DNA from 3 places in the Idiomarina abyssalis genome. Region 3 is predicted to be linked to each of the others. Evidence: predicted binding sites of a transcription regulator. Region 3 holds the regulator's gene; each other region holds the start of a gene.
What was found. Region 3 encodes sigma-54, which starts transcription at its own class of promoters, with help from an activator protein. Its sites were predicted from a motif close to GTTGGCACGNNNNTNGNNT; they were not measured.
Positions count from the first base shown of each region.

Region 1: a site for sigma-54 is predicted at 2,278-2,296, ahead of flgA (flagellar basal body P-ring formation chaperone FlgA). Genes of this name have one in related genera too.
Region 2: a site for sigma-54 is predicted at 8,083-8,101, ahead of K5X84_RS03355 (flagellar basal body rod protein FlgF). Genes of this name have one in related genera too.

Region 1 covers NZ_CP081832.1:707,545-717,553, reverse strand. The annotation lists gene flgB (flagellar basal body rod protein FlgB) at 1-296, opposite strand, end outside; gene K5X84_RS03330 (CheR family methyltransferase) at 391-1,227, opposite strand; gene K5X84_RS03325 (chemotaxis protein CheV) at 1,311-2,243, opposite strand; gene flgA (flagellar basal body P-ring formation chaperone FlgA) at 2,406-3,137, shown strand; gene flgM (flagellar biosynthesis anti-sigma factor FlgM) at 3,219-3,542, shown strand; gene flgN (flagellar export chaperone FlgN) at 3,581-3,943, shown strand; gene K5X84_RS03305 (LPP20 family lipoprotein) at 4,001-4,480, shown strand; gene K5X84_RS03300 (flagellar assembly protein FlgT) at 4,575-5,738, shown strand; tRNA gene K5X84_RS03295 (tRNA-Arg) at 5,779-5,852, shown strand; gene K5X84_RS12570 (EAL domain-containing protein) at 5,814-8,261, opposite strand; gene K5X84_RS03275 (sensor histidine kinase) at 8,279-9,940, opposite strand; gene K5X84_RS03270 (sensor histidine kinase) at 9,930-10,009, opposite strand, start outside.
Region 2 covers NZ_CP081832.1:718,327-728,335, reverse strand. The annotation lists gene K5X84_RS03390 (flagellin N-terminal helical domain-containing protein) at 1-133, opposite strand, end outside; gene flgL (flagellar hook-associated protein FlgL) at 364-1,572, opposite strand; gene flgK (flagellar hook-associated protein FlgK) at 1,587-3,596, opposite strand; gene flgJ (flagellar assembly peptidoglycan hydrolase FlgJ) at 3,687-4,664, opposite strand; gene K5X84_RS03370 (flagellar basal body P-ring protein FlgI) at 4,679-5,779, opposite strand; gene flgH (flagellar basal body L-ring protein FlgH) at 5,790-6,464, opposite strand; gene flgG (flagellar basal-body rod protein FlgG) at 6,488-7,276, opposite strand; gene K5X84_RS03355 (flagellar basal body rod protein FlgF) at 7,299-8,042, opposite strand; gene flgE (flagellar hook protein FlgE) at 8,152-9,501, opposite strand; gene flgD (flagellar hook assembly protein FlgD) at 9,517-10,009, opposite strand, start outside.
Region 3 covers NZ_CP081832.1:360,674-370,682, forward strand. The annotation lists gene K5X84_RS01780 (YhdP family protein) at 1-565, shown strand, start outside; gene K5X84_RS01785 (carbon-nitrogen hydrolase family protein) at 537-1,334, shown strand; gene tldD (metalloprotease TldD) at 1,331-2,752, shown strand; gene yjgA (ribosome biogenesis factor YjgA) at 2,768-3,283, opposite strand; gene pmbA (metalloprotease PmbA) at 3,371-4,684, shown strand; gene mgtE (magnesium transporter) at 4,696-6,057, opposite strand; gene K5X84_RS01810 (HPr family phosphocarrier protein) at 6,060-6,335, opposite strand; gene rapZ (RNase adapter RapZ) at 6,328-7,179, opposite strand; gene ptsN (PTS IIA-like nitrogen regulatory protein PtsN) at 7,170-7,640, opposite strand; gene hpf (ribosome hibernation promoting factor) at 7,644-7,931, opposite strand; gene K5X84_RS01830 (RNA polymerase factor sigma-54) at 7,960-9,420, opposite strand; gene lptB (LPS export ABC transporter ATP-binding protein) at 9,442-10,009, opposite strand, start outside.

The sequences.
Region 1 (10,009 bases), 350 kb from region 3:
AACTGCACATCAACGGTATTACCGTCACCGGTATCCGGCTGTGATGGAACTCGGAACTTCTCTGTACCCTGAGGTTTTATCTCAACGCTGAAGTGTTTTTCGTGGGTGCGTGCCATTTTATGGTTTTCCATACCACGCTGCGCTTGTTGCAACGCTTGCTGGAAGTCCAGACCTTTCGCTTTGTAGCCAGGGGTATCGGCATTGGCGATATTATTGGCAATAAGCTCCGCTCGCTGAGTACGTATACCCAGCGTGTGTTGCTGTATTCCCATAAGTTTATCCATGGAAAGTGCCATATTTTTGTCTCCACAGTGTTCGATGGTGAAGACAATGCAGGAAGCGTGCCAGTTTAATTACAAGAGGTTTCTAACAGGTATTCTCTGCGGCAGGTTATTTTCTTCTGTAAATAATGCCGGGCTGGCAGCGGATCATTTCAAAATCGTCGGTGAGTCCGGAAATAGACTCTGAGGCACCCAGGAAAAGATAGCCACCGGGGTTTAGTGATTGCCGAAATTGGGCAATAATTTTCCGCTTTACTTCCGGGGCAAAGTAAATAAGAACATTGCGGCAAAAAATTACGTCAAACTTACCCAACAAAGAATAGCTGTCCAATAAGTTCAGATGACGAAAGTGAATGAATTGCTTAAGTTCATCTTTTATTTTCATAGAACCAGGCTTACTTGCGGCGTCGGTGAAAAACTTTTTACGTCGCTCTGCTGACAAGCCGCGGGCCAAAGCAAGGCTGTCATATTCTCCGATGCCACACTGCTCCAGAACCTTATTCGAAATATCCGTAGCCGTTACCTTTATTCCGGCACGCAATGCGCCGGGACTCTTCGCCTTATACTCTAAATACGTCATCGCAATAGAATACGGCTCTTGTCCTGATGAACAGGCAGCCGACCATATTTTTAAAGGTCCGGAATGATTTTTATATTCGGGGAAGATTCGGTTACTCAGAATTTCGAACGGATAAGTGTCACGGAACCACAAAGTCTCGTTGGTGGTCATTGCGTCAATTACCGCAGCACGTAAGGCACGTTCACTAATTTTCATTGAACGTTTTACCAGTTCAGCTAAAGAGTCGACATTAAAACGCCCCATCAAAGGGCCTAAACGACTCTTCACCAGGTAGAGTTTGCTCTCACCCAGTACAATTCCGCACTGATGCTCCAGAAACTGACGAAATTCCTGATATTCCGATAAACTTAATTCGCGATTCAACACGTTATATAAACTACTTCCATTTCGGTTTTTGTTTCGTAGCCTGACGTTCACGCCAGGTCCGATATCTCACCTGACGTAAAACGTCAGTCTACAACCGTATTAAGCCATTTTTGAACAGCGGTCGCTAGTTCATCCGGATGAAATTTTGCAATAAAATCATCGGCTCCAACTTTCTTCACCATAGCCTGATTAAAGACGCCACTCAATGATGTATGCAAAATAACGTGAACATCACGCAAATTTGGATCAGCCTTAATTTCGGCGGTTAAGGTATACCCATCCATTACCGGCATCTCAACGTCAGAAACTAATACCGGAACATGAGGATGCACAAGCCCCCCAACCTCTTTGGACTTCTCTTTTAAATAGTCTAAAGCTTCTTTACCGTTCTTCTTAACCTCTAACGAAATTCCTAAAGACTGCAACGCTCGTTTAATCTGATTACGGGCAACTGAAGAGTCATCAGTAATTAAGATGGTTAAATCTTCTTTTGCCACGTTGATTGGCGCATTGGCAACATCGTCGCTGACGTCCATATTGGTTGGCATAATGTCAGCAAGGATTCGCTCAACATCGATAATCTCAACCAGCTCATCCTCAATTTGAGTAACGGCTGTTAAGTAAGCGCCCCTGCCTGTGCCTTTCGGCGGTGGCATGACATCTTCCCAGTTAATATTAATAATGCGGTCAACTCCACCCACCAGGAACCCCTGAATGGTTCGGTTGTACTCCGCAATAATTACAAAGCGATTTTCAATACCGGTTAACTCGGGCCCACCAGTCGCCATACTTAAGTCAATAATGGAAATAGCCTGCCCCCGAATGTGCGCAACACCTCGAATAAGAGGGTTTCGCCGAGGCATAGCGGTCAGTTTAGGACAAGGCAGAACTTCACGCACCTTAAATACGTTAATGCCAAACCGCTGCCTGCCATTAAGGTTAAACATTAAAAGCTCCAGCCGGTTTTGTCCGACCATTTGTGTGCGTTGATTCACTGAATCAAGAATACTGGCCATTATTCACTCCTGTTATATGGCAGGGGACCTCTACTTCGGCACGGTACTTGCTTACATCAACAACAACCATACTGAAACCATCGAACTGCCGAACTTTTGACGTTATACCGTTTTTTTCGGCACTCGACCAGAGAACCTTAACGAATAACATCAGGAATTTTTATGATAGTACGTAAATCGCTACTGATCAGTTCGCTTTTTATTTTTGCTGCAGTGTTTACCGGTATAGACTCGGCTAACGCGGATGAAACCAGTAAAAAGCAGAACCTGCGCTTTGACTACAAAGCTTTACAGGAGTTGGCTCACAATTACGTAGAGCAAAGAGTATCAGCCCCTGATAACGGACGCGTGGAAGTTGTTGCGAATAACCTTGACCCTCGCATGACGCCAAAAGTCTGCCCACAACAGCCGAAAGTCGATTTAGCCAATAACGCGACTTTAGACAGTTACACGACAATTGAAATCGAGTGCACTGCAGCCGCTCACTGGCGAACTTACGTGCCTGTCCGTATATATCATTATAAAAATGTCGTTACAGCTGCTTCTCCAATGTCGCCGGGGCAAATGATAAGCGAGAGTGACTTAGTTTATTCTGAAATTGACCTTAACCGTGTGCGCTCCAATGTATTCACCGACATAACAGCTTTAGTGGGCGCTCGCATTAAAAAGCGCATTAGCGCAGGGCAAGCAATAAGCGCCAGCGACACCTGTCTTGTATGTGAGGGCCAAAGCGTTACAATAGTAGCTCAGGATAAAACATTGCGAATTACTGCTGCCGGAAGGGCATTGGCTGATGGCCTTAAAGGTGAATCTGTGGTTGTTGAAAACGCACGGTCGAACAAATCGGTACAGGCTGTTGTCACAGGATTAAATGAAGTGACCGTCAATTTATAAAATTGTTAAAATATTTACTTAAGTTTTTTTGAGTACGGTCGATAAGTAACCGAGAGACTTTATCTAGCGAGGCTAAACACAATGCCAATTAATATTAACAATGCCGGGCTGAAAAATGCCAACATTGACAGCAAATCCAGTAATCGCCAAGTGCAGAACGATGCTCCGGGCAAGCCTGCATCGGTTTCGCAAAAAGGCGGAGAAGCCGTTTCTTTAACAAGTGAAGCGCAGCAACTGGGTGGTTTACAAGAAAAAGCCATGAACAGCAGCGGAATTGATCAAGCCAAAGTTGACAAGATCAAAGCGGATATTGAAAGCGGTTCATACAAAATAAATGTTGAGCAGTTAGCGAATAAACTGGCTCAATTTGAATCTGACTTGTTCAGTAACGGCAATAACGAATAATGACCGTGTTGGCGCCTGTCAATGAGCTCCTTCAGGAAATGGCGGACTCGCTAGATACCCTTGCGTTGTTACAGCAACGTGAGCTAAACGCCATAGTTGACCGCCAACACGCTGATGTAAATGCCATTACAGAAGCAAAAGAAAAAGCCCTGGCCAGAGTTAATCAACTCGACCAACAGCTTGCCGAACACCCCGATAAAGAACAGCTCAAAGATGATCCCAATTTGGCCGAAGCCGTTGCCGCAATAAAAAGCACCCTGAGTAACGTCCAGCACCAAAGCCAGGTCAACGAGCAGGTGGTACAGTCAACATTGAATAGTATCGACCAGTTGAAACAAACCATTTTACAGTCTGCACGAAAAGACAGCCTCACCTACGATAGTAAAGGCAAAATCCGCTAAAGATTTCTGCCATTCAGCCGTTACAACCATAAGTACTTTGTTCTATCAGAGGTCGTTATGGCTAAGCATCTACTTTCTTTCGCGTTACTCGCATCTGCACTGCTATTAAGCGGATGTAGTGCTTACAACAACTTAGCGTATGATCAAAAACACGTTGAGTGGGAAACTCAGACCCCGGATGAATTCCCGGTTCTGAATGCGGTTGGTTACGCTCCTATCGAAACTCAGCAAGGCGAAAACGCTCAGCTAAAAGATCTGAACGCTATGCGTGCCTCCAAACTTGCGGCCTATCGCGAGCTGGCCGAACAAGTGTATGGTCAACGTATTGCCGGTGGTAGTTCAGTTGAAGACTGGGCGTTAAACCAGGACAGCTTTCAGGCTTCCGTTGACGGTGTTATTCGTGGTGCCGAAGTGGTAAAAACCTACACGGTTGGCGATTATTACGCGACTGAACTACGTCTGGATTTTGAGAAAGTACATCGCCTGTATCAGAGTACAAACCGCCAGCAAAAAGTGAAGCGCGTTGTTTATTACTAGGTTCTGATTTCCTCTTTCAACATGGCAGGGTTTTTGCAGCTAATTCCAATAGCAAAGTAACGACTAAAAACTGACACTTGGGATGCATAACACCATGAACTGGAAAACCCTGCTGCTGATCACTTCTGTTTTCTTTATCGCTATGCCGAGCGAAGCACGTTGGGTAGAAGCCCAGGGTACCGCCCGCATTATAAACGGCGATACCGATGCAGCACGTCAAAAAGCTATAGAAAATGCGCTGCAACAAGCGCTTCTCACTTCTGGCGGAAATATCTCCAGTATTCAACAAGTGGTTGACGGCGTATTACGAAACACTGAAACCCAATGGAGCAGTCAGGGTAACGTGGACCAAGTCACTATTGTTCGCGAAGAAGTTCGTGATGACCGCGTTATTGTCCTGCTGCGAGCTGACATCTGGAACCGCGAAGGCGACTGCACTCGAAGCAGTTACAAAAACTCCGTTACTATCGTCCCGTTTGAATTGCGCGATCGCGCCCATGGAACCTGGGGACAAATCTGGGAAATTGGAGAAGTTGCCGCAGAGCGTTTAGCGCGTGAGCTTGGCGGTGTCGGCAGCCAACTACATATTTCTCATACCTTGCAGCGACACGCGGGGCTTGGGCAAGCACTGAATGGCCTTAACCTGGAAGAGCTGGGCCGCATGGCTCGTAGCCTCGGTTTAGCCAACGACAGTCAGTTTGTTGTCTTTGGTATGTTTGACGACTTAGCCATGATGGACACCAGCTCTAACTGGTTCTGGTCCAGCGATCCAAACCGCCACTACGCCTTAACGCTTTACCTGCTGGATGCGACAACCGGACAACTGGTTACCCGCGCACGAGTCGAAGACACTCAGCCCTGGACTTTTGATCGCAACATCGATGTTGATGTTGCCACAGCACAGTTTTGGAACGAGCCCTTCGGTGCCGCACTAGACAGCGGCTTGCGCGATTTAGCCTCTGGTGTGAAAGAGCAGGTAGTTTGCAAACCGGTACGAGCCAGAATTATTGCCGTCGATGAAAAAACGCTTCAGTTTAATTTGGGTGAAAAACACGGCGTAAGCCCGGGCGATAAGCTTAAAGTTGTTCAGCCCAGTCACTTTACCGATGATCAGGGCCGTTACCGTCAGAAATGGCAGGTGAGTGAATTTGAGGTGGAAGTTTCCCAAGTGCAGCAATCTACGGCTATTGCTAAGCTGACTAAAGGAAATATGTTACATAATATTCAGGTGAACGACTGGGTGGTGCCGGTTAACTGAGGGTGAAACCCGCGACAGCTTCTGGCATAATCGCGGGCACGTCCTCGTAGCTCAGCTGGATAGAGCATTCGCCTCCTAAGTGAAAGGTCGCAGGTTCGACTCCTGCCGGGGACGCAAACTGTTTCTTACCGTCTGCCGTAACACCTCGTCATCCCAGGGTTTATCTAAAAACCGATACACTTCACTTTCATTAATTGCCTGAGTTAAAGCATCCTCGTTTCTATAAGCAGTCAGTACAATACGGGCGGCGTCGGGGTACATATTTCGCACGTTCGACAGAAACTCTAAGCCTTGCATATTCCTCATCCGTTGGTCAGAAATCACAACATCCACCGGCTCATGCGCCAATATATTAAAAGCCTCTTCAGCATTAGACGCCGTAAAAATATGGTAGCCGTCTCTTCTCAGCAGGCGCTGAAGCGACTTCAGGACATTTTCTTCATCATCAACAATGAGAACAGCCTGACGCTCGTGCTCTTTGAGTTTCTCATTGATGTTACTACGGTAGTCTTGCAGAAAGCTCAGTACTTGCTCTTTGGCCATTGGCTTCGCGAGCAAAAAGCCTTGCATCGCATCACAGTGGCATCGACGTAAGTATTCTTGTTGCGCGCTGGTTTCAACCCCTTCGGCTAATACTTCCAGTCCCAGATGATGGGCCATAGAAATGATCCCTTCAATAATCGCCGAGTCATGGCTGTTTGAAACCATGTCATTGACAAAGCTACGATCAATTTTTAGCAGGTTCACGGGTAAGTTTTTTAGGTAACTTAAACTTGAGTAGCCTGTGCCGAAATCATCCAACGCCACTTTAACACCCAGCTCAGAAAGCTCATGGAGTTTACTAATGGCCAGCTCGGGGTTCCGCATAAAGACAGATTCCGTAATTTCCAGCACCAGCTGTGCCGGCTTAATTCCGGTTTCTGTAATGACCTCCCGCACCGTATCAACAAACTCAGACCGCAAAATATGAACCGTAGAGATATTCACAGACACCGTAGTAAGTGTACTTCTCTTGGCAGCCAGCAGAAGAAAGTCTTTACAGGCCTGCCGTAAAATCCAACCACTCAAAGGGACAATTTGACCCGTATTCTCTGCAACTTCGATAAAATCATCGGGTGAGACCATGCCCAGCTCCGGATGATTCCAGCGGATCAACGCTTCCACCCCCGTAACTTCGCCATTAGAAAGGTAAAACTGTGGTTGATAAAACAACTCAAATTCTTGCTTCTCGATACCAGCCTGCAAAGAGTTTCGTATCTTAAGGTTCTTAGAAACCTGGTTATCGAGCTTCTGATCAAACCATTGATAACTTCCATTTCCAAAACGCTTGGCTTCGTACATCGCGATATCCGCCTGCTGTACCAGCTTAAGCGGGTCTTCATTGTAGCTGTTGGTTATTGCAAGCCCCGCCGTTGCCGACAGGTGCAGCTCACTGTCATCAATCATAAACGGACTTTGCATCGCCTTAATTAAACGCTCGGCGACTACCACAGCGTCACTTGAGTGACTCAGCTCAGGCAAAACAGCAACAAACTCGTCGCCATCCATGCGGGCTAAAGTATCGCCGGGCCGAAGGCACTCGTTCAATCTCTCGGCAGCTGCCTGCAGCAGCTTGTCGCCAATTGTGTGACCCAAAGTATCATTAATTGGTTTAAACCCATCGAGACCAATAAAAACAACCGCCAACTCAACGTCGTTACGTCGGCACAAGGTTAGGCTTTGTTGCAGTCTATCAGCTAACAGAACTCGGTTAGGCAAGCCGGTTAAAGTGTCGTGGTTAGCAAAAAAGGCCACTTTCTGTTCAAGCTCAATACGGTTGGTTATATCCTCAAAATGCACTAACCGAACCGGCTGCCCCTGCCAGTATGTCTGAATGCTATAGTGTCGCACTCGTTTTTGCTTACCATCAGCTAAATTGAGAGTGGCTTCATGACTAAAGGCATAGTTGCTACTGTACTCTAAAGGCAACTTGCGTCCGCGGAGCTCTGCGTTGCTTTGCAAAAGAAGTTTCTCTGCCGCAGGGTTCGCATACATAATCACTCGGTTGTGATCGGCTAAAACAACCGGTTGCAAGCTGTCTTCCAGCAAGTATTCGAAAGTCAGCTGACTGTCTAATAAGTCTCGCTGGTAGTTACGCCGTTCCAATGTGTAATAAATGCTTTTCTTTAAAGCCAACGGCGTGACTTCGGATTTTTCCAGGTAATCTTCTGCACCTAACTGAATGGCTCTTTTACTCAGGTCATCCGTACCCTGCCCGGTCAGAAAAATAACCGGAGTCTCTACATGGTTCTCTCGCAAGCACTCAATAATTGCTTGTCCGTCATCTGCTCCAAGGTGAAAGTCACACAGAATGACATCGAAGTCTTCTTGCTGAACTTTTTCTATAGCTTCTTGCTTCGACTTCACCCAGCTAAGCTGGTATTCAGGCGCGCCTTTTAATAACAAATCACGAGTCAAAATGTAATCGTCTGCGTCATCTTCTATCAGCAGAATATTCAGTGCTTCCGTTACGGATAAATTCATAATCATTCCAGCAAAAGTTACTTCGGTAAAACGAGCTTAAAGGTCGTCCCCTGGCCAATATGGCTTGTTAAACTGACTTCTCCGTTATGTAGATCGATAATTTTCTTAACAATAGCTAACCCCATTCCCGTTCCGGGTACCTCACTACGAGAATGCAGCCTCTTGAACGGACGGAAAACCGATTGATGGTAAGTTGCTTCAATACCAATACCGTTATCTGAACACGCAATAGTGACTCTATCGGCACTTGTTGCTGTAGAATATAGCTCTATTTTTAACTTTCTATCTTTTCTGGCGTATTTTATTGCGTTGGTCAATAAATTATCGAACACCCGCGCAAGTAATTTAGCATCAGCGGTTAGCCTATGCCTAAGGTTTATTTCGACCTGAGCCCCCATAGCTGAAAGCTTTGCTTGATGCTCCTCCAACACCTGACTGGCAATATCATTCAAATCAACAGGTTCCAGTTTTAAAGAGTCCCGGCCTAGTTTTGCCAGCTCAAGTATTTCTGCAATGAGTTGCTGCATACGACGAGATGCTGAAACCATTCGCTCCAGATAATCCCTCTCTTGCTCTTTTAATTCCGACTGCTTTAACAGCTCACCAAAACTCACAATTTTTCTTAAAGGTTCCTGCAGGTCATGCGAGGCGACGGCCGCAAAATTTTGTAACTCGTCGTTGACCTGCTCCAGCTCACTGTAGGTTTTCTTAATTGAGGTAATATCTTGCGCTATACCGAAAACACCAACAACTTTACCGTCTTCATGCATTGGGATATTACTGACGCTTAAATTAAGCCGTTCACCTGAGCGTCTCTGTATAACTGTTTCATAATGCATTGGCTCACCCTTCAGTGCTTTATCGAAAAACAATGCAACACGAGGCAGCTCATTTGACGCAAGAACATTCTCATAATGCTGACCAACCACTTTATCTTTCTCTCTTTCCAGAAAATTTTCACCTGATTTGTTCAAGTCGGTAAAACGACCGGATAAATCTAATGAAAAAGCGGCATTGGGGTTATGATCAAACAGCGAGCGATAATGTTGCTCTGAACGATGGAGTTCTTCCAACGCTTTGTCTCGCTGAGAGGTCAGCTGATGGAAGTTCAAAATAACATCCCGGCAAATATACAGCATGGTCAAAATGAGAAAATGCCCTACCAAGATAACGCCGGGGACAGAGTCCTGCAAAACACTGGCACCATGCAAAGTCTGGTTTAGCGCATAAAACCACCAAATGCTCGCAAGGATATAAAGTAACAGCATTATCCATAACCAGTTTCCGTCTTTGCGCAAGTTGTTAGAAACCGTGAAAAAGGGCAGGAAAATGAGTCCAACTCCGGTTATAGCGGCTAAAAAACCGGGAAACACGTATAAATCTGTCTGAAAAGCAAAATACAGTTGCCAGCCACTTAACAGAAAACAGAACCCGGCTATTATCCAGCAAATAACCCGTTGACGATGAATAAAAAGACGAAGCCGCCGAAAGTAAGAAAACACAACACCAGCGACGCCGACGCCAGCAGCCAATAAAGCATCGGTTAATGACATACGAAAGCTAACGCTGACCAGACCCACGCTAATAACGAAGCAGCCAATACTCCCCCATAACCAGCACGCCAGAGTCAAAGAACGCCAGTAACTGCGGGCAACCATCGGTAACCAATTATATTCCATGCTCATCCTCGGAGTTATTTGCCGGGACGGGGAAAGCCAAATAAATTCGGGTTCCCTCTCCTAATTCGC
Region 2 (10,009 bases), 360 kb from region 3:
CATCATCTGCTGCGCTGTTGATACGGAAGCCTGACGACAAACGTTCGAATGCCTGGTCAAGCGAGTTACCTGAGCTGATCAGCTGACGCTGTGCGTTCAATGAGCTGACGTTAGTATTTACATATAAAGGCATAATAATGCTCCTCAGTTTCTGGCCTAAGCTTGGATTCAATCGTTGTTGCCAAGCTGGAGGAAGTGTTCGGCTTCGTGTTTCGCCTGGTTAAAATTTCCTCTCACAAAGGGTATCGGCAGGAGTTTGGGGAGCTTTAATCTTTTTTTGAAAAATTTTTAGATTTTTTTAGCCTGACAATTACGTCAGCTGAAATCAGCGACCTGACGTTAACGTCAGGCCACAGGGGTGTATTAGATATAGTCAAACAAACTTAAACGACTCACCCGGGAAAATACCTGTTGGGCGGCTGAGTAAATTGTTTCGTTTTTAATGAGGTCAGTCACTGCTGTCGAATAATCAACGTCTGCAATATCTGAGCGTGCTTTCTTATTAATAATCTCAATATCTGCATTACTTAGCTTGGAGCTCTCCAGAACATTTAAACGAGCGCCGACTTTTGCCTGAGTATCCGTAAGACTTGAAATTGCATCATCGAAAGAATCTAAAGAAGAGGCAATTTCCTCACGGAAAAAACCTTTATCTTCAGGACCGGAGTTTTCCAGCGCATTTGCCAAATCAGCTACCTGAGTCACCAAGTTTCTAGACACCGGTTCACCAATGTCAAAATCAATAACGTCACCGTTAGCAACATCATTGGTTGTTTCAATTTCAACACCATTGTAGGTAATGGTATCGCCTGGATTATAAGGTACAGCCGCCTGTACTACGTTGCCGCCACCATCAAGAACATCGTATGTTCCGGCACCAAACTGAATGCTTGCAGATTGAGTGTCAGGATCCCCGGCATCCCAATAATTGGCAAGCGCTTCTCTATCAGCAGCTTTTAAACTCTTAACCAAGTTATCTCCTGCAGTGAAGTCTATATCGACACGCTTGGATAACCCGTTGAACACTTTACTGCCCGGGTCACCTGCCGGAAGATACAGGCTGGGTGATAACTGAATTTTTCGTTGCCCATCATCGCTGCGGTAAGAGTAAGACTCGGATGCGTTATCGTATTCCATTGGTTGAATACGGTTTTGATAGCCAGCAAAAATGTATTCACCGGCTTCGTCCTGAGCATTAGTGAAGTCAAACAAGGCCTGTTCAATATTTCGCAGTTCAAGCGCAACAGCCTCCCGGTTTTCAGCTGACAAACTGCCGTTCCCTGCCTGAACAGCTAAGGTACGAGCGCGCTGAACATAGTCAACCATATTAGACAGTACGCTCTCTTCACGGCGCAGATTATTCTCCAGCGTTACTGAGTTACGGTCAAACTGCGCATTTTGCGCGAGCTTTTCATCCAGAGCCAACACCTGTGAATTACCGATCGGGTCATCCGCCGGGCTCAGAATACGGGTTTGTTTCGTCAACTGCAGTTGCACTTTGTCCAGTCGAGACTGAGACGTTGTCAGGCTGTCCTGGGCTCGCTGATAAAATAAACTGGTACTTAATCTCATCTTATCTCACCTCTTTAACCTAACGAACGCAGCAGCGTATCGAAAATGGTCTGCGACGTTGTAATAATGCGGGCCGATGCAGTATAAGCCTGCTGATACTGAATCAAATTAGCCGCTTCTTCTTCCAGGTTCACACCTGACTGTGACTCATACAAAGCTTCGGTTTGGCCCTTAATTGCTTCAGCTGATTCACGCAATACGCGATTCTGGCTCACCTTACTACCAACATCCGACACCAAACGACCATAACTTTCATTAAAGGTCATAGTCGGTTCAAAGTCTTCCGCACCGTCACGGCGTACAAGTTGTTGGCGTTGCAGATCAGACAGTTCCTGGCCATTACTATTGTCATCAAAGCCGTTGAGGTTGTATTCCATTTCATAAGAATCACCTACAGCAGGTTCTCCGTTTATATCTACATCGTAATCAGGGTCAGCTAAGCCTGCTTGCGCTAGAACTCCGTCTAGATCGGTTGTTCCTGTAACCGTACCTAAACTGGTGCCATCTTTAGCAAAAACTTCCAGGTCATACGAGTTACCTGTCTTGCCCGTTATTTCTATGCGCGCCGGAGCACTGTCCAGCAATGTATTATTGGCTGTATCGTAGTAGTCGTCGGGGGTGTTAATAGCACTCAGTTCAATACTGGCAGCGCCTTGGTTATCCATGCCGTCTTTCACACGAACAGGGCTCGCAAGCGCAATATCCTCGGGCCGGCGAACCGCTAAACTGATTTCAGAAGCCGCACTCTCTGCTGGTTTTACTAAAAATTTATCTCCGGCGTTTGCTGTATTCGCAACATTTAAAGAAATACCATACTCAACAATGTCAGCACTACCGGCGGTTAAAGTACCGGTAACAACATCAGCACCGTCCAGAGGTTTGCCCTGAGCGTCCACAGCCACAACTTCGTAATCTGTTGCGCTGGTCATTGTCACCTGCAGGTTTTCAGAAGGAAAGGATTCACTGTTGCCTTCTAACACCAGCGCAGTTACTTCAGCATTGCCGGTATTTTCGTCGTATGCCAGACCGGAGGCTTCAGTCAAAGACAAGTCAAAGAGCTTACGTCCCAATTGATTATCAAGATCCATACCTTTTTGGTTCTGAGTATTAAGGCTATCAGCAATACGCACAGCCAACTGGCCTAAACGTCTTTGAGTTGGCATTAAGGTTTCATCTCGGTACTCGAGGTAACCGCCTACCTGACCACCAACTTCATCAACCGGCACTAAGAATTCGCTTTTACTGCCACCACCATGTTCTTTCTGAAGCATAAACTCCAGACGCTCAGTGTTAGGATTATTCTTAACCGCTACTGAATTAAATCGCCCATCTTCCAGGACTAAAGGTTGCCCATTTTTCAGGTGCACACTTAAACCGCCATTGTCACGTTCGATGACACTGAACTGAACCAGCTCGGCCAGCTTACGCAACTCTTCGTCCCGCTGGTTCATCAGCGCGTTGGTATCACCATTTGCATTACTGCCGCCCTGTGAAGCAAAAATCCGTTCGTTCAGGCTACCAATATTCTCAGCGATAGAATTAATGCGATCCGTAGACAACTTGAGTCGGTCATTAATGATATCTTTTTGGTCATTCAGATAACCGGAAAAGTCATTGAACTTAGTCACCATTGCATCGGCGTCGGCCAAAATAAGCTGACGAGCCGTTACTGAGCCTGGATCATTATTAGCGTCTTGCAGCGTATTGAAGAAATTTTCAATACTGGATGACACGTTAGTTGTACTGTCACCTAGCAAAGTATCGAGCTGTTCTGCCTGCTGAAGGTTAGCTTCATAATAGCTAACTTTGGAAATGTCGGTACGTAGTTGTCGGTTGGCGAACTCATCAATCATTCTCTGCACACGAACACGCTCAAGCCCGCCGTAAGAAGACTCAAGGTATTCTGTACGCTCTCGCACGTAGCTTGGCGTATTTGCATTGTTAATGTTTTGACCGGTCGTCTGCAGGCTACGCTGGTGTGCCAGTATCCCGTTTTTACCGAGTTGTAATAAGTCAAAACTCATCGATGATTCTCCAGTTACTCTATGACCGTTATCGGCACCGAGCGAATATTATTTAGCCAACACGGCAATTTTTTGCCGCCTGCCGCATTCCTAAATTTCTTTATCAATAAAAGCCGGGTTATTTAATACCGACTGAATCTTTTGTGCGTATTGCGGATCGGTCGCGTAACCGGCGTCCTGCAGTGCTTGCGTATACTGCTTCGGATTATCAGCGACTTTTAGTGCCTGCTGGTAACGCGGATGTTCTTTTATAAAGTTTACGTAGTCCTGCAAGCTCTGTTCCACATTGGCGTATGAACGAAACGCTGCGCGCTCTTTGCGGGCGACTTCACCGTCAAACTCCAGGGTGCTGACATGAGACTTATCGCCTTCCCAGCGCGTATCCGCTTTAATGTTGAACAGGTTGTTACTGGAACCGCCGTGACGCCCTGGTACCAAACGCTTGCCCCAGCCGGTTTCCAGTGCCGCCTGCGCCATCAGAACATCCGGATTTAAACCGGCTTCTTTGGCGATTCTCTCGGCATGAGGTTTTAGCGCAGCAATAAAGCTTTGCGGGGAATTAAAAGTCGCATCGCCATCGCTCAGTTTGGCGGTATTCACTCGCTGATTCCCGTAATACAGACCCGCATCAATGCCGCCCTGGTCACTGACTTTCTGCGAGGCATTGCTCATGTCGGCGCGGTTCTTCATGCGCGGGTCGTCAAGGTTCGCGCCGTTGCGGTTCATTGATGCCGGAACATAACTGTCGTCACCACCTAACTGCTTTACCATCAACTCAGCCAAGCCCAGGGTTCCCTGGCTGGACAGTTCTGAAGTCAGCTGCTGGTCATACATATCGCGGTACATATTGGTGTAACGGTTATCCAACAAGTTGTCTTTTTCAAACACGGCGTTGGCTTTACGCATACTGCCCATCACCATATTCAGGAATATGGCTTCAAACTGCTGCGCGGCTTCCATCAAGGCTTCTTTGTCATCGGGCTTGAACGCACGCTTCCGCAGCCCGTCCAGGCTGTGGGTGTCCATGGCGTGCTGCGCTTGCTTTAGATGAGAGTCTGAAACCGTCATAGTTTAAACCGCCGCTAGATTACAATGAGCTCGCCAGATAACGCACCGGCTTGTTTCAATGCTTCCAGGACAGCAATCATGTCGCTGGGAGCTGCCCCAATTTGATTCACTGCGCGAACCAAATCATTCAGCGTGGTTCCAGGCTCGAAAACAAACATACGGGCATCATCCTGATTGACGTCAATTATCGACTGGGGTGTAACAACAGTCTCTCCCTGACCAAAGGGGTTTGGCTGATCCACATTCACGTTCTCGGCAATGGTCACCTGCATGTTGCCGTGTGCAACGGCTGCAGGGCGCAGTTCAACGTTCTGACCAACCACAATAGTCCCTGTACGCGAGTTCACAATAATTTTCGCGGCCGCCGAGGCTTGTTGCACTTCCAGGTTTTCCAGTGTCGACATGTAGCTAACCCGCTGATTCATATCTCGAGGTGCCCTCACCCGCACGGAAGTCGCGTCTACCGCCTGTGCTGTGCCTTCACCAACTAAACCGTTGATGGTTTCTGCCATACGCTTGGCTGTCGTAAAGTCTGACTGGTGCAGGTTAAAGGTAAAGTAATCGGAAGAGCCAAAACCGGACAGAACCTCACGCTCAACGACGCCACCATTCGGAATTCGACCGACCGTCGGCGTGTTAATAACAATACGGGAACCATCATTACCTTCGGCGCCTAAGCCGCCCACAATTAGGCTGCCCTGCGCAACCGCATAAACTTCACCATTGGCACCTTTCAAAAAGGTTTGTAACAAAGTACCGCCGGTCAAACTGTCTGCGCTACCTACAGAAGAAACCGTCACATCAATCTTTTGACCTGGTTTAGCAAAAGCCGGTAAGTTGGCATGCACAGCAACGGCCGCCACATTATCAATTTTGGGTCGTTCATTAGCTGGAATATTAATGCCGAAATTACCCAGCATGGTGCGGAATGTCTGATCGGTAAACGGCGTCTGTTCACCCGTTCCCGGTAAACCGACTACCAGACCATAACCAATAAGTTGGTTGTCACGAATGCCCTGAACCGACGCAATATCTTTGATGCGTGAAGCCTGTACCGGAGCAACCAGCATTGACATCAGGCTGACCAAAAGTGCAATGAATTTAACCGTTCTCATGCCTTACTCCTTAGAATGGCCATACTGGGCTGTTGAAGAACCGAGTTAACCAACCCTGCTCCTGAACTTGCGCCAGACTGCCTGTACCCGAGTACTCTATGCGCGCGTTCGCCACGCGAGTGGATGGGATCTGGTTAGCTGCAGTAATATCCTGAGGCCGGATCATACCGGTTAAACGAATGTACTCGTCGCCGGTATTAATTCGCATCCACTTTTCACCCCGAACAATTAAATTACCGTTTGGCAGTACTTTTATAACCGTAACGGTAATCTCACCGTTAAGCTGATTACTCTGATCAGAGCTTCCGTCACCGCTGAAGTTTCTGGTGCCATTTACGCCTGCCGATAAAGGGTTACCGCCAACGGTAATATCACGCCCAAACATCGTTGGTGCGCCGAGTTCTGCCGAACTCTCTTTTGAGGTTTCAGTGGTTGCCGTTTTGCTGGCCGTTGTCTGTTCCTGTAGCGTCACAGTAATAATGTCGCCTAACCGCCGCGCTTTAATATCGGAATACAGGTTGTCTGCGTAAGCGTCCTGAAATAGAGAGCCTGTTGGTACAACGGGCTGGGCACGCTCTTCCGGTAATACGGGTGCGTAATATGGGTCATTTGGCATCGGTTTATGTGGCGTTTGCGCACACCCCGCCATGACCAACGCTGTTAAAGTAAAAAGTAAAAAACGCATAGACTCACCCGCTATTTATTCAATTAAAGCTGCTGATTCACATAGCTCAACATCTGGTCTACAGAAGAAATCACTTTTGAATTCATCTCGTAACCCCGTTGACTTTCAATCAGATTCACCAGCTCTTCAGTTACATTCACATTTGAGGTTTCCAGCGCGCCCTGAATGGTATTCCCCATTCCGTCAACACCGGGAACGGCTTCTAAAGGCGCACCACTTACGGCTGTCTCTTTATATAAATTCTGACCCATAGGTTGTAAGCCCGCCGGGTTAATAAAGTTAACCAGGTTAAGCTGCCCGACAACAACATTGTCCGGGTTGCCGGGTTGAGTAACCGTTACTTCACCTTCTTGCGAAATACTTACCGACATCGCGTCTTCAGGAATCTGGATAGCCGGCTCTATGGTATAACCGTTACCTGACGTTACCATTTCACCTTCTTCGTTCAGTGAAAACTGACCATTACGGGTATAGGAAATGTTTCCATCCGGCATCAACACCTGAAAGAAGCCTTTACCGTCAATCATCACATCCAGTGAGTTGTCCGTTGTCTGAACATTACCCTGGGTATGTGCTTTTTGCGTTGCAACTACTTTGGTACCGGCACCAAGCATCAAACCATTAGGTAGCTCAGTGTCCTGTGCGGACTGACCGCCTGGCTGATTAATGTTTTGGTACAGCAAATCTTCGAACACCGCCCGGCTTTTCTTAAAGCCAATCGTGCTGGAGTTCGCCAGGTTGTTGGAAATGACTGAAATATCGCGTTGCTGCGCATCCAGTCCGGTTTTACTTATCCATAATGCTGGGTTCATAGTGTTTCTCCTCGGGCTACGATTAGCTCATTCTCATCAGCGATTCTGAGCGCTGTGCGTTCTCATCGGCCGTCTTCATTAATTTGACGTTCATTTCGTACTGGCGCTGCAATGCGATCATATGTGTCATTTCTTCGACACTATTGACATTGCTCCCTTCCAGAGCGCCAATTTCCAGTTTCACGTTGGCATCCGCAAAAGCCTGTTGCCCGTCTTTTAGCTTAAACAGACCATCATTACCTTTTTCTATATTACCGTTCGGTGGGTTCACCAACTTAATCCGGTCAACCACCTCCATAGCATCCGCCGGCGCGCCCATTGGACGAATCGACACATTCCCGTTCGAGCCTATAACCAAATTATCAATCGGCATCGGCACAAAAATAGGGCCATTGTCACCCAATACCGTCTGACCATTGGAGTTTTTCAACATGCCATCGGTGCCAACTTCCAGACTGCCATTTCGGGTGTAACGCTCATTGCCATTACCGTCGTCGACCGCAATCCAGCCCTGGTCTTTAATCGCAACATCCATGTTACGTCCGGTCGCCTGTATTGCCCCACTGGCAAAGTTTTGCCCCGGGCTTTCTGTCATAGAAAACACACGAGTCGGCAAACCTTCACCAAAGGCCTGCATTGCCCTTGCCTGTTGTAAGTCGGCTTTAAATGCCGTGGTATTGGCGTTAGCTAAGTTATTGGCGCGTACGGCAACGGAGTTCATATTCTCCTTTGCGCCGCTCATCGCTACCCATAGCATCTTGTCCATAGCTGACCTCCAGCCAAAATTTTGTCATATGCGTTTGATAATGCAGATTTCATGCCAGAAACAAAAAAAGACGCCCGAAGGCGTCTTTTTAATCGACAGATAAAAGCGATTAACGAATCTGAAGAATGGTCTGATTAATGGTGTTATTAACTTCAAGCGAACGTGAGTTTGCCTGGAAGTTACGTTGCGCTGTAATTAAGTCAACCAACTCTTTGGTCAGGTTAACGTTTGAGTTTTCAAGCGCAGAAGCTTCAATACCACCAAAAGTACCGGTATTCGCTTCACCAGAAAGCGGCTCGCCCGAGTCAATGCTCTCACGCCACTTGGTACCACCAATTTGCGTCAGGCCTTGTTCATTAGCAAAGCGAACAATGGAAACCTGACCCAGGTACTGAACATCACCATTAGAGTAAGTTGCCGCAATTAAACCTGACTTATCAATATCCACGTTCGTTAAGCGTCCAACTGTGCTGCCATCCTGATCAAGGTTAGTCACCTCAAAATCTGAAGCAAACTGAGTAGGACTGGTAGTACCCGAAAGATCCTGGAAGTTAAACTGGACCGTTTGGGCATCTGCACCGTTGTTTAAATACGGGTCGCCCGCGGCGTTATTACCTGACAAGTCAATTGAACCGGGATCAAACGTCGTTTGTCCGGCTGGAACATCCGGCTCACCGTTTCCTAAAAAGGTTAGGCGTAACCCTGAGTTGCCATTAATTGAGGTATCAGGGGATGCTACCGCTGTTCCCGTCGGAGCTAAGTCGATTTCATCACCATCAAAAGTGGCGTAAACGTCCCATTGGTTATTATCCCGTTTCACATAGTAAGTCGATAATGTATGTGACTCACCTAATGAATCATAGATAGTTGCAGAAGTAGAGCTGTGATACGTACTTGGTGTATCAGGATCAAATGGGTTAGCAGCGCCATCTATCGGTGAGCGACGCGCATCAACGTTAAAAGCAGTAAAGACATTATCGGTATTTTGTGGTGCACCAGCTACATCCGGAATACGAATAGGTTGAGTCGTAGCCAAAGCCACCGATGATGCGGTACCACTGTTACGGTCAACTTGGTAGCCCTGTAGATAGTTACCTTGGTTATCAACGATGAACTTGTCATCGTTTAACTTAAAAGCACCTGAACGGGTATAAGTCATATCACGTGAGCCAAGGCCATCGGTAGTCGCAAAAAAGCCGTTACCTGAAATAGCCATATCCAACGAGTTTTCAGTGAAGTCCAGTGTTCCCTGGCTAAACTGCTGCGCCACCGACGAGGTTAAAACACCGTCACCCACTTTTGTGTTACCTGCGTTAAAAATGCTCGTCGCATAAACGTCCGCAAACTCTGCTCGGGACTGTTTAAAGCCCGTTGTTTTCACGTTTGAAATATTATTCGCGGTCGTATCCAGATCTTTCTGCGATGCGTTGATTCCGCTGAGTGCAATATTAAATGACATAAGTCACCTCACCTGTTAGCTAATTTCAGTCACATCAGAAAGCTTGATGCCACCTAATCCTTTAAGATTCAAAACCACACCGCGATCACCGCCGGTGCTGACACTTTGCACGCGAGCGTGCATCTGTATGGGTAATTCTTCAGTCTGGCCACCGACACTGGCATTTACCGAGAAGGAATAATTTCCAGCCGGGGCTTCCGAGCCGTCAGACATTGTTCCGTCCCACTCAAACTCTTTCGTGCCTTGAGGCATATCTCCCAAATTAATGGTTTTAACCAAGGCTCCGGTTGAGTCCTTAATATTAATTTTCACATTCTGGGCTGACTGCGGTGTTGCTATCATTCCCGTAACTCCAGCGCCTGACTCAAGGTTGGCCTGGTCTGTCGGCACCAGAACTTTGCGACCAACCATAGTTGAAGCCTGTAGCGCCTGATTTGAAGTCATATCATTTGCAAACTGGTCAAAGCGATCCGACAAGCCACTGATACCTTCCGCCATAGTAAAGCTG
Region 3 (10,009 bases):
TTTAGAGAAAGGTTATTTGGCCGAAGTCAGTGATGGTGGTGCCCGTTTGTTTTCTATGCTGAGTCTGGACAGCATTCTACGTAAGTTGACACTGGATTTCCGTGACATCTTCTCTCAGGGAATGTTCTTTACTGACTTAACCGGGAGCGTTCAGGTTGAAGACGGCGTGGCCAACACCAATGACGCGCAACTATTAGGCTCCGCCGGCGATATGGAAATTCGCGGGTGGACAGACATGAACACCGGCGAGTTAAACTATAATCTGACTTATGCACCTAAAGTGACTTCCAGCCTTCCTATTATCCTGGCCTGGATGGTTAACCCGCCCAGCGGCCTTGCCGCTTTGTTTATTGACAAGGTACTGCATGACGCTAAAGTCATTTCTCGCTTGCGGTATCAGGTGACAGGAACCATTGATGATCCGGTAGTTGAAGAAATAGAACGTGACAGCCGCCCTGTTGATTTGCCAGAATTGGAAGAGAACTCAACCGATTCCGAGGCAGATGATGACACAAGTGCAACTGACGGCGCTGCAGATGAGCAGTCGCCCGGATCCGCAAGATAATCTGACCACTGTTGCTAAGTTATTAGAGCGACTTCCCGCTGCGCGTCCGCAACTGGTGGTGTTGCCGGAAGCGTTTTGTTGCTTCGGTGCTGGTGATCGTGCGCAGTTGGACATGGCTGAAACCTATCAGGACGGTGAAGTACAGCGACAGTTGGCTTCGCTGGCAAAAGCGCATGGTATTTATCTGGTTGCCGGCACCATACCCATAGCGGCAGGCGAACGTTTCTCTGCGGCATCGTTACTCTTCGGGCCTGACGGTTCTATTGTCAATCGCTACGATAAAATTCATTTATTTGATGTCGATGTTGCAGATAACACCAAAAAATACCGGGAGTCAAAATGGACGAAACCCGGCACTGAAGTAGTAACAGCCGCAACCGACTTAGGTGTGGTTGGTATGTCAGTGTGTTATGATCTGCGCTTTCCAGAGTTATTTAGAGCATTGCGTCAGGCGGGCTCCGATATCATTGTTTTACCCTCCGGATTCACCCAGGTTACAGGGAAGGCTCACTGGCATGCGTTAGTTCGGGCCAGAGCTATTGAGCAGCAGGTGTTTATTGTAGCGCCGAACCAAGTCGGACAGCATGATAATGGCCGCGAAACCTATGGGCACTCGATTATTGTTAGCCCCTGGGGTGAAATACTGGTCGAGCAGGAGCAGGGCGAAGGAATTATCTCTGCCAGCGTTGACTTAGCGGATGTAGAATCCATTCGAAAGCAAATGCCGGTGGCGCAACAGAATCAATTTGAGGTTGTACAAAAGACATGACACTAACTGACTACGAACTGTCACAAGACGAAATAAGCAACGCGTTATCAACACTTTATAGCGGTGATATCGACTTTGCTGATATTTATTTACAACACAGTGTCAATGAGTCCTGGGTGCTGGAAGATGGCATTATTAAGGACGGAGCGTTTCATATAGAAACCGGTATGGGCGTGCGCGCGGTGCAAGGCGAAAAAACCGGTTTTGCGTACGCCGATGAAATTACTTTGAATGCGCTTAAACGTACCAGCGAAGCTGCCCGGGGTATAGCCCGTCAGGGACAAAGTAAAAAAGTCCAGGCGTTGAAATCGGTGCAGGCAAAGTCGCGCTATGAAGCGCTTAACCCGCTGGATACCTTATCTGAAGATGAAAAAATCGAATTACTAAAAAAAGTAGATGCCCACGCACGTGCCCAGGACTCAAGAGTGAGCCAGGTCGTCGTGAGCCTTAGTGGCAGTTACGATGAAGTTCTGGTCGCTGCAACAGACGGTACTCTGGGAACGGATAAACGCCCCTTAATTCGTCTAAATTGCTCTGTCATCACCGAGCAAAACGGCCGCCGCGAGCGCGGAAGCGCCGGTGGTGGTGCTCGCGTGGGTTATGAGTTTTTCCTGGAAGAGAAAAGCGGTAACGCGCGTTGGCAGCGTTTTGCTGAAGAAGCTGTACGTCAGGGGCTCGTTAATTTAGAAGCAAAGCCGGCACCTGCGGGCAATATGCCGGTGGTTCTGGGATCGGGTTGGCCGGGTGTGCTGTTGCATGAAGCGGTTGGCCATGGTTTAGAAGGTGACTTTAATCGTAAAGGGTCGTCTGCTTATTCCGGTAAAATTGGCGAGCAAGTGGCTTCACCACTTTGCACTATTGTCGATGACGGCACACTGAGTGATCGCCGTGGCTCAATGAGTATTGATGACGAAGGCACGCCGAGTGGTTACAACGTATTGATTGAGAATGGCGTGCTGCGCGGTTACATGCAGGACAAAATGAATGCGCGTTTAATGGGTCAGGCAACGACCGGAAACGGACGCCGCGAAAGCTTTGCTCATCTGCCGATGCCGCGAATGACCAATACCTATATGCTGGCCGGCGAGCACAGTCCGGAAGAGATTATCGGTAGTGTGAAAAAAGGGATTTACGCCCCCCAGTTTGCGGGTGGTCAGGTCGATATTACTTCAGGGCAGTTCGTTTTTTCTGCGTCTGAAGCTTATTTAATTGAAGACGGGAAAATCACCACACCATTAAAAGGTGCAACACTTATTGGTAACGGACCAGAAGCCATGGCACAAGTGTCTATGGTTGGGAATGATTTATCGCTGGACGAAGGTGTGGGCGTTTGCGGTAAAGATGGGCAAAGTTTACCCGTAGGCGTTGGTCAGCCAACCCTGAAACTGGATTCAATGACCGTAGGTGGTACGGAATAACCGAACTGCCTGCGGCTAGGCAAGCAGTTCACGTAAATAGACGAAGAGTTGACGAGCGGCAACAGGCGGTTTTTGTTCCGCTTTTTGCTTCTCTGCAAGGCGGATTAACTGACGCAGTTTTTGGCGGTCAGCATGAGGATGCTCCTCAATAAATGCTTGCAGAGCGTCGTCGCCTTCATGCAGCAGCTTATCGCGAGTGGTTTCAATCTCGTGGAAGATAGAAGTCTGCTGTTGATGCGCATTTTTTAGATTATTTAGAGCTTGCTCAATAGGCGCAATATCACGTAAGCGCATGAGCTTGCCAATAAATTGAAGCTGGCGTCGGTAGCCTTCGTGCTTGTTGCGAATTTTATGGGCAAGTAAAACGGCATCGCGCAGCTCATCATCCAGTGGCATTTTTGCTAACTGGCTGTCGGTTAAATTGACAAGTTGAGTCCCAAGCTCCTGGCGTTCCGCCATTTCGCGTTTTTTTTGGGACTTGCTGACGAAGTCGTCAGATTGTTCAGGATTTTCGGCTGGGCGTTTAGGCATAAGTTCGATTCATTAGCGCTACAAAGCCGTCAGTTTAGCAGTGAGGAGAGTTTTTTGATAGTACAACTGAGTGACTTACAGGTTCAAATGAAGCAGGTAGAGACTGCGGTAAAAGAAGCGCTGCGTCTGGCTGAGGCCAAAGGTGTCAGTTCTGCCGAGTGTTCAATAAGCCACAGTTCAGGTATTTCAGTGGGCACACGCCTGGGAGAAGTTGAAACCGTAGAGTTTAATCAGGACGGTGCGCTGGGTATTAGTGTTTACCGTGGACACCAGAAAGGTTCGGCATCAACCACTGACCTGTCTGAGCAAGCAATTAGTGCGGCAGTTGATAAAGCCTGTGATATTGCTCGGTTCACTTCTCCGGATCCATACAATGGCTTGGCTCCGGCAGAATTAATGGCTACCGATGTGCCCGATCTGGACTTGTGCCACCCGGGTGATCAGAGCGCTGAGTATGCTATAAAGCAGGCATTGGCTTGCGAGAAACACGCGTTGAATCTGGACGAGCGTATTGTTAATTCAGACGGCGCGCATTACGGCAGCCATACCGGCTTTCGGGTTTACGGTAATAGTCATGGTTTTATCGGTGGCTATTTACAGTCCCGGCATAACCTCAGTTGCGTTTTAATCGCCAAAGAGGGCGACAAAATGCAGAGAGACATGAGTTATTCTGTTGCGCGTAAGATGCAGGAACTTAAATCTGCCGAAAGCGTTGCCGAAGAAGCCGCTGCAGAAACCTTGTCCCGCTTAGGTGCACGCAAAGTACCAACCGCTAAAGTGCCGGTCATTTTCCGGGCAGACATTGCCGGAAGTTTGTTCGGACACTTGGTGAGCGCAATCAGCGGTGGCAATTTGTATCGTAAATCCAGCTTCCTGCTTGATCAGCTCGGTAAACAGGTACTGCCCGAGTGGCTTAATATTCAGGAAAAACCACACATTATTGGTGGCCTGGCGAGCTCGCCATTCGATGCAGAAGGTCTGGCGACAAAAGAGCAGAATATTATGACCGACGGTGTTTTGCAGACTTACCTGTTAGCCAGTTACGCCGCGCGTAAATTGGGTATGCAGCCAACCGGGCACGCTGGAGGTATTCACAATTGGCGAGTTACACAGCAGGATAATTCTTTAGCACAATTGTGCAAGAAAATGGGTACTGGTTTGCTGGTAACTGAGCTAATGGGCCAGGGCGTGAATATGGTCAACGGTGACTACTCACGTGGCGCCGCCGGCTTCTGGGTTGAAAACGGAGAAATTCAATACCCGGTAGAAGAAGTCACTATTGCCGGTAACTTAAAAGACATGCTGGCGAACATTGTTGCCATAGGTAATGACACCGATGAGCGCCATGCGCTGCACACAGGCTCTGTATTGTTAGAGCAAATGAGTGTTGCCGGTAATTAAACTAAAAAGATTTAAGACAGTAATAAGGTTGCTGAGCCAAGGAAGGCAAAGATACCGACAACGTCAGTCACGGTAGTGAGGATAACCCCGCCCGCCAGAGCCGGGTCAATATTAAAGCGCTTAAGAACAAGTGGTATGGTCGCACCGGCCAACGCGGCAGCTACCAGGTTCATCATCATTGCAAAGGCGATAATCCCACCGACTAACCAGTCTTGCTTCCACAGCGCGACGACAGCCGCAATCAGCACCGACCAGATAATGCCGTTTAAGAAACCAATAGCCAACTCTTTACCGATAAGCCATCGGGAGTTACTGGTTCCTATATGGCCCAGAGCCATACCTCGTATCACCAGCGTCAGTGTCTGACTACCAGCGATACCACCCATACTGGGCACAATGGTGTTCAGAATAGCCAGTACCGCCATTTGCGCTAAAATATCTTCAAATAAGGAACTGACCATAGCGGCGAGTAACGCCGTAACTAAGTTCACCGCCAGCCAGACTGTCCGGCGTCGGGTACTTTTTAATACGGGGGCGAAGGTATCTTCGTCATCTTCCAGACCCGCCATACTCAACATAGAGTGCTGGGCTTCTTCGCGAATAATATCGACCACGTCATCGATGGTAATACGACCGACAAGCTGCTGGTCACTGTCGACAACCGGCGCGGATACCCAGTCATGGCGTTCGAATAGCTTCGCGACCTCGGTTTCTTCCATATCGACGGGTATGGTCGTAATGTCAGACGACATAATCTCATCAATACGGCGGCTCGGGTCAACGGTCAGTAGTTGAGTCAGAGATATCTCACCGGTGACTTTTTCATTGCGGTCGACAACATAGAGTTTGTCTGTCGCTTCGGGCAGTTCGCCTTTAAGACGCAAGTAACGCAGGACAACGTCTATGGTGACGTCTGAGCGCAGGGTAATAGTATCGGTGTTCATGATACCACCAGCGCTGTCTTCGGCGTATGAGAGCGCTGTTTCCGCACGTTCACGGTCGCTCTCGTCCATGGACTTCAATACTTCCTGATAGACTGGCTCAGGTAAGCCACGCAAAACGTAGGCCAGGTCATCGGTGTCCATGCCTTCGGTGGCAGCGGCAAGGTTCTCCGGTGCCATTTGGCGAATAATGTCTTTCTGAACTTCTTCGTTCAGTTCTTCAAGAATTTCACCGTGTTCTTCAACATCGACCAGTTTCCAGACAATGGAACGGCTTTTCGGTGGTGAAGACTCCAACAACAGTGCCACGTCACATGCCGGCATATTATGCAGCATACGGCGGGCAGCAACGAACATGCCATCGGACAGCGCGGAGTTAACCTCCTGGATGCGCTGCATGGCATATTCTTTGTCGGACAGTTCCGCAATCATGTTTATTCGTCTTCCTCGAAGCGATCTTCAAATAACGCACTAACAGCATCCAGCGCCGCTTGTGCATCTTTTCCTTCAGCACACACTTCAACAGATTTACCCTGTTGGCTGGCCAGTAGCATGAGACACATTACACTGGCGGCATTCACGCATTGTTCGCCTTGTCGCACCGTTATGGTTGAATCAAATTCTTGTGTCAATTGAGCCAACTTGGTTGCGGCGCGAGCATGCAGACCCAGTTTATTGCGAATAATCAGGTCTCTGCAAACTTTATCCATTTCGCTTTAACTCCCGGTGTCTGACCTGAACCTTTAGGTCTTTTTGTTCAAAGCGCTCGGCTAGCTGCTGAGAGATATAAACTGAACGGTGCTGACCACCAGTGCAGCCGGTGGCAATAGTCAGATAACTTCGGTTGCTGCGCTGAAAATGCGGTAACCAGGTGTCGAGAAAGTTTTCCAGCTGATAGATAAACTTAGTGACTAAAGGTTGTTGGCGGAAGAAGAGTTGTACATCGGTATCCAACCCCGTTAACAACTTTAGCTCAGGTTGCCAGTGTGGGTTCGGTAAAATTCGTGCGTCAAAAACAAAGTCGGCGTCTTTGGGTAAGCCGTATTTAAAGCCAAATGACTGAAAGACAATAATGAGTTTTTTATCTGCGCGACCAAGTACACGCTCAGTAACCTGTTCGCTCAGCTGGTGCAATGACAAGTCGCTACTGTCGAGGCGCCAGGTGGCACGTTCCATAATAGGCTCAAGCATCTTATGCTCGGTTTGCAGCGCTTCCAGTAAAGGCAGTTCTTTTTGCGAGAGCGGGTGTAGTCGCCGGGTTTCACCGAAACGTTTTAATAAGGTGTTGTCGTCTGCATCAATGAACAGAATTTCGGGCTCTACGCCTTTAGGCAAAAAGTTGAGTGAATCCAGCAGTTCTTCGGAGTGCTCGGGTAAGTTACGAACGTCAATGCTAATGGCAATTTTCTGGTATTGCTCGATAACAGCATGGACTAACGTGGGTAGCAGGCTAATGGGTAAATTATCAACGCAGTAAAAACCTAAATCCTCAAGGACCCGCAACGCGATGGTTTTACCTGAACCGGAACGACCACTAACAATGATCAGTTGCATGGCGACTGCTCACCTTCGCCAATAAATAATTGGTATAAGTCTTTGTCGGAGTCAGCCTGGCGTAATGCACGTGTGCAGTCTTTGTCATTCATACGGCGAGCGACAGAAGCTAAAGTCTGCAGATGGTTTTCGTGTTCGGATTCTGGTACCAGAAGCGCGAATATAATATCGACGGGTTGGTTGTCGATAGAGTCAAACTCAATCGGCTCATCTAGCGTGAGTAATACCGCAACCGGGTGGTTAGCATTGGGTAATCGGCCATGAGGAATTGCGATACCTAAGCCAATTCCCGTACTGCCCAAACGCTCACGGTTCAATAGGCTCTCAAAAATGTCATGGCGGGTAATGCCGGACAACTTAGGAGCTACGATTTGACTAATGGTTTCAAGCAGTCTTTTTTTACTTGCGCCCTCGACTGCACACTTGGTGCAGTCGGGGCTTAACAATTCACTCAGTTGCATGGATTAATGTTGTTTCATTTTTTCTTTGTGTTTAATCACCTGACGGTCCAGCTTATTGATTAAACCGTCGATGGCCGCGTACATATCGTCGTGTTTTGCGTCGGCAAAAATTTCACCGCCATTCACGTGCAGCGTAGCTTCCGCTTTTTGAATCGTTTTTTCAACATTTAGGATGACGTGAACATTAGTAATGTGGTCAAAATGTCGTTCCAGCTTGGCAAATTTTGTGTCTACGTAGTCACGTAAAGCTTCGGTAATATCGATGTGGTGACCGGTCAAATTAATTTGCATAACGTCTTCCTTCTTGCAGTTAACAAAGTTACAAAAGACTTTTGCGTTGGCTCGATGATGGAATGTTTAACGATTCCCGATACTTCGCAATTGTCCTCCTTGCTACTTGGATACCTTGTTCAGCTATCAGTTCAGCAATTTTGCTGTCACTTAACGGTTTACTGCGGTTTTCTGCAGCGACCATCTTCTTAATTAAAGCACGTATTGCAGTGCTTGAACACTCACCACCGCCTTCAGTACTGACATGACTTGAGAAAAAGTATTTTAACTCAAACACGCCCCGCGGACAGTGTAAGTATTTCTGTGTTGTCACCCGCGAAATGGTGCTTTCGTGCATATCCACCGCTTCGGCGACATCGTTTAAAACCATAGGCTTCATGGCTTCTTCGCCATGCTCAAAAAAGCCCTGTTGGCGTTGCACTATGCAGTTGGCAACTTTTAGCAACGTGTCATTGCGACTTTCCAGGCTTTTTATAAACCAACGCGCTTCCTGCGTGTGGTTTTTTATGTACTGGCTGTCGGCTACTGACTTAGCTGCTTTACTCAAGGCCGCGTATTCTTCATTGACCTTTAATTTAGGTACGCTGTCGGGGTTCAATTCGACCATCCAACGCCCATTTTTTTTTGTCACAGCAACATCCGGAATGACATATTCAACGGGTTGTTGTGCAACTTGCTCACCCGGGTGGGGATGCAACTGCTGAATCAAGCGCATGGTTTGACGCAAGTCGTCTTCCGAGAGCTTTAACTTACGCTGAATGGTGCGAAAATCCCGGCTGCCCAGTAAATCCATATGTTCAGTCACTAAACATAGAGCAGTTTCTTTGTACTCAGTGTCGTCGCTTAGTTGCCGCAATTGGATGGCAAGGCATTCGCTGACGCTGCGTGCTCCCACACCTATTGGGTCGAAGTGCTGAATGCGTTTAAGCACCATACAAACTTCTTCTGCTTCCACCTCCGGAAGGCGCACCGCTTCAATAATCTCATCAACATCGACCATTAGATAGCCGTTGTCGTCTATGGCTTCGATAATGGCTTCAGCTATGGCGGTGTCTTCCTCAGAAAAGTGAGAAAGCTGCATTTGCCAAAGTAAGTGATCTTGCAACGACTCACTGGTCGAGCCCTGGTAAACTTCAAAGTCACCTTCAAAAGACTTACCAGAGGACGCGGCCCCATTAACCGGTGTCTGGCTGGAGTAGGTGTCATCCCAACTGCTGTCTACCGGTAACTCGTCCGGCATTTCCTGAGTTTTTATAACGTCTGAGGTTTCTCGCTGACTGTCATCCCGCTCTTCGATATTTCGGGTTTCGGAATTGTCAGCTTCGTTGCTGGCATCGCCTTCAACTTCTAATAGAGGATTACTGTCCAGTGCATCCTGAATTTCAGCCTGAAGATCGAGCGAGGAAAGCTGCAGCAGGCGAATGGCCTGTTGAAGTTGTGGCGTCATGGTCAGATGCTGACCAATTTTTAGCTGCAGACTTTGCTTCATAATGACTGTCCCGGTTTCACGTTATAAGGTGAACTGCTCACCGAGGTAAACGTCTTTAACCTGTTGATTCGATAATATACTTTCTGCATCCCCGCTGGCAATAAGTTCGCCATGACTAACGATATAGGCGTGTTCACAAACCGATAGGGTTTCACGAACATTATGGTCGGTAATCAATACGCCAATACCGCGTTGCTTTAAATGCTCAATGATTTTTTTGATATCAATGACGGATATGGGGTCGACACCGGCGAAAGGCTCATCTAAAAGAATAAAAGTGGGTTCTGCTGCCAGGGCCCGGGCTATTTCAACCCGTCGGCGCTCACCGCCTGACAGACTCATTCCCTGGCTGTTGGCAATGTGCCCAATATTAAACTCTTCGAGTAAGGCATCGAGCTGTTCTTCTCTGTCGTTGTCTGATAACGCTTTGCGGGTTTCTAAAATGGCCATCAGGTTGTCACGTACGGTGAGCTTTCTGAAAATAGAAGCTTCCTGTGGCAGGTAACCAATACCTCTGCGCGCCCGCTCATGCATTGGCAGTAAAGTGAGGTCGTTATCATCCAGTAAAATCTGGCCTTTATCGCTGTTA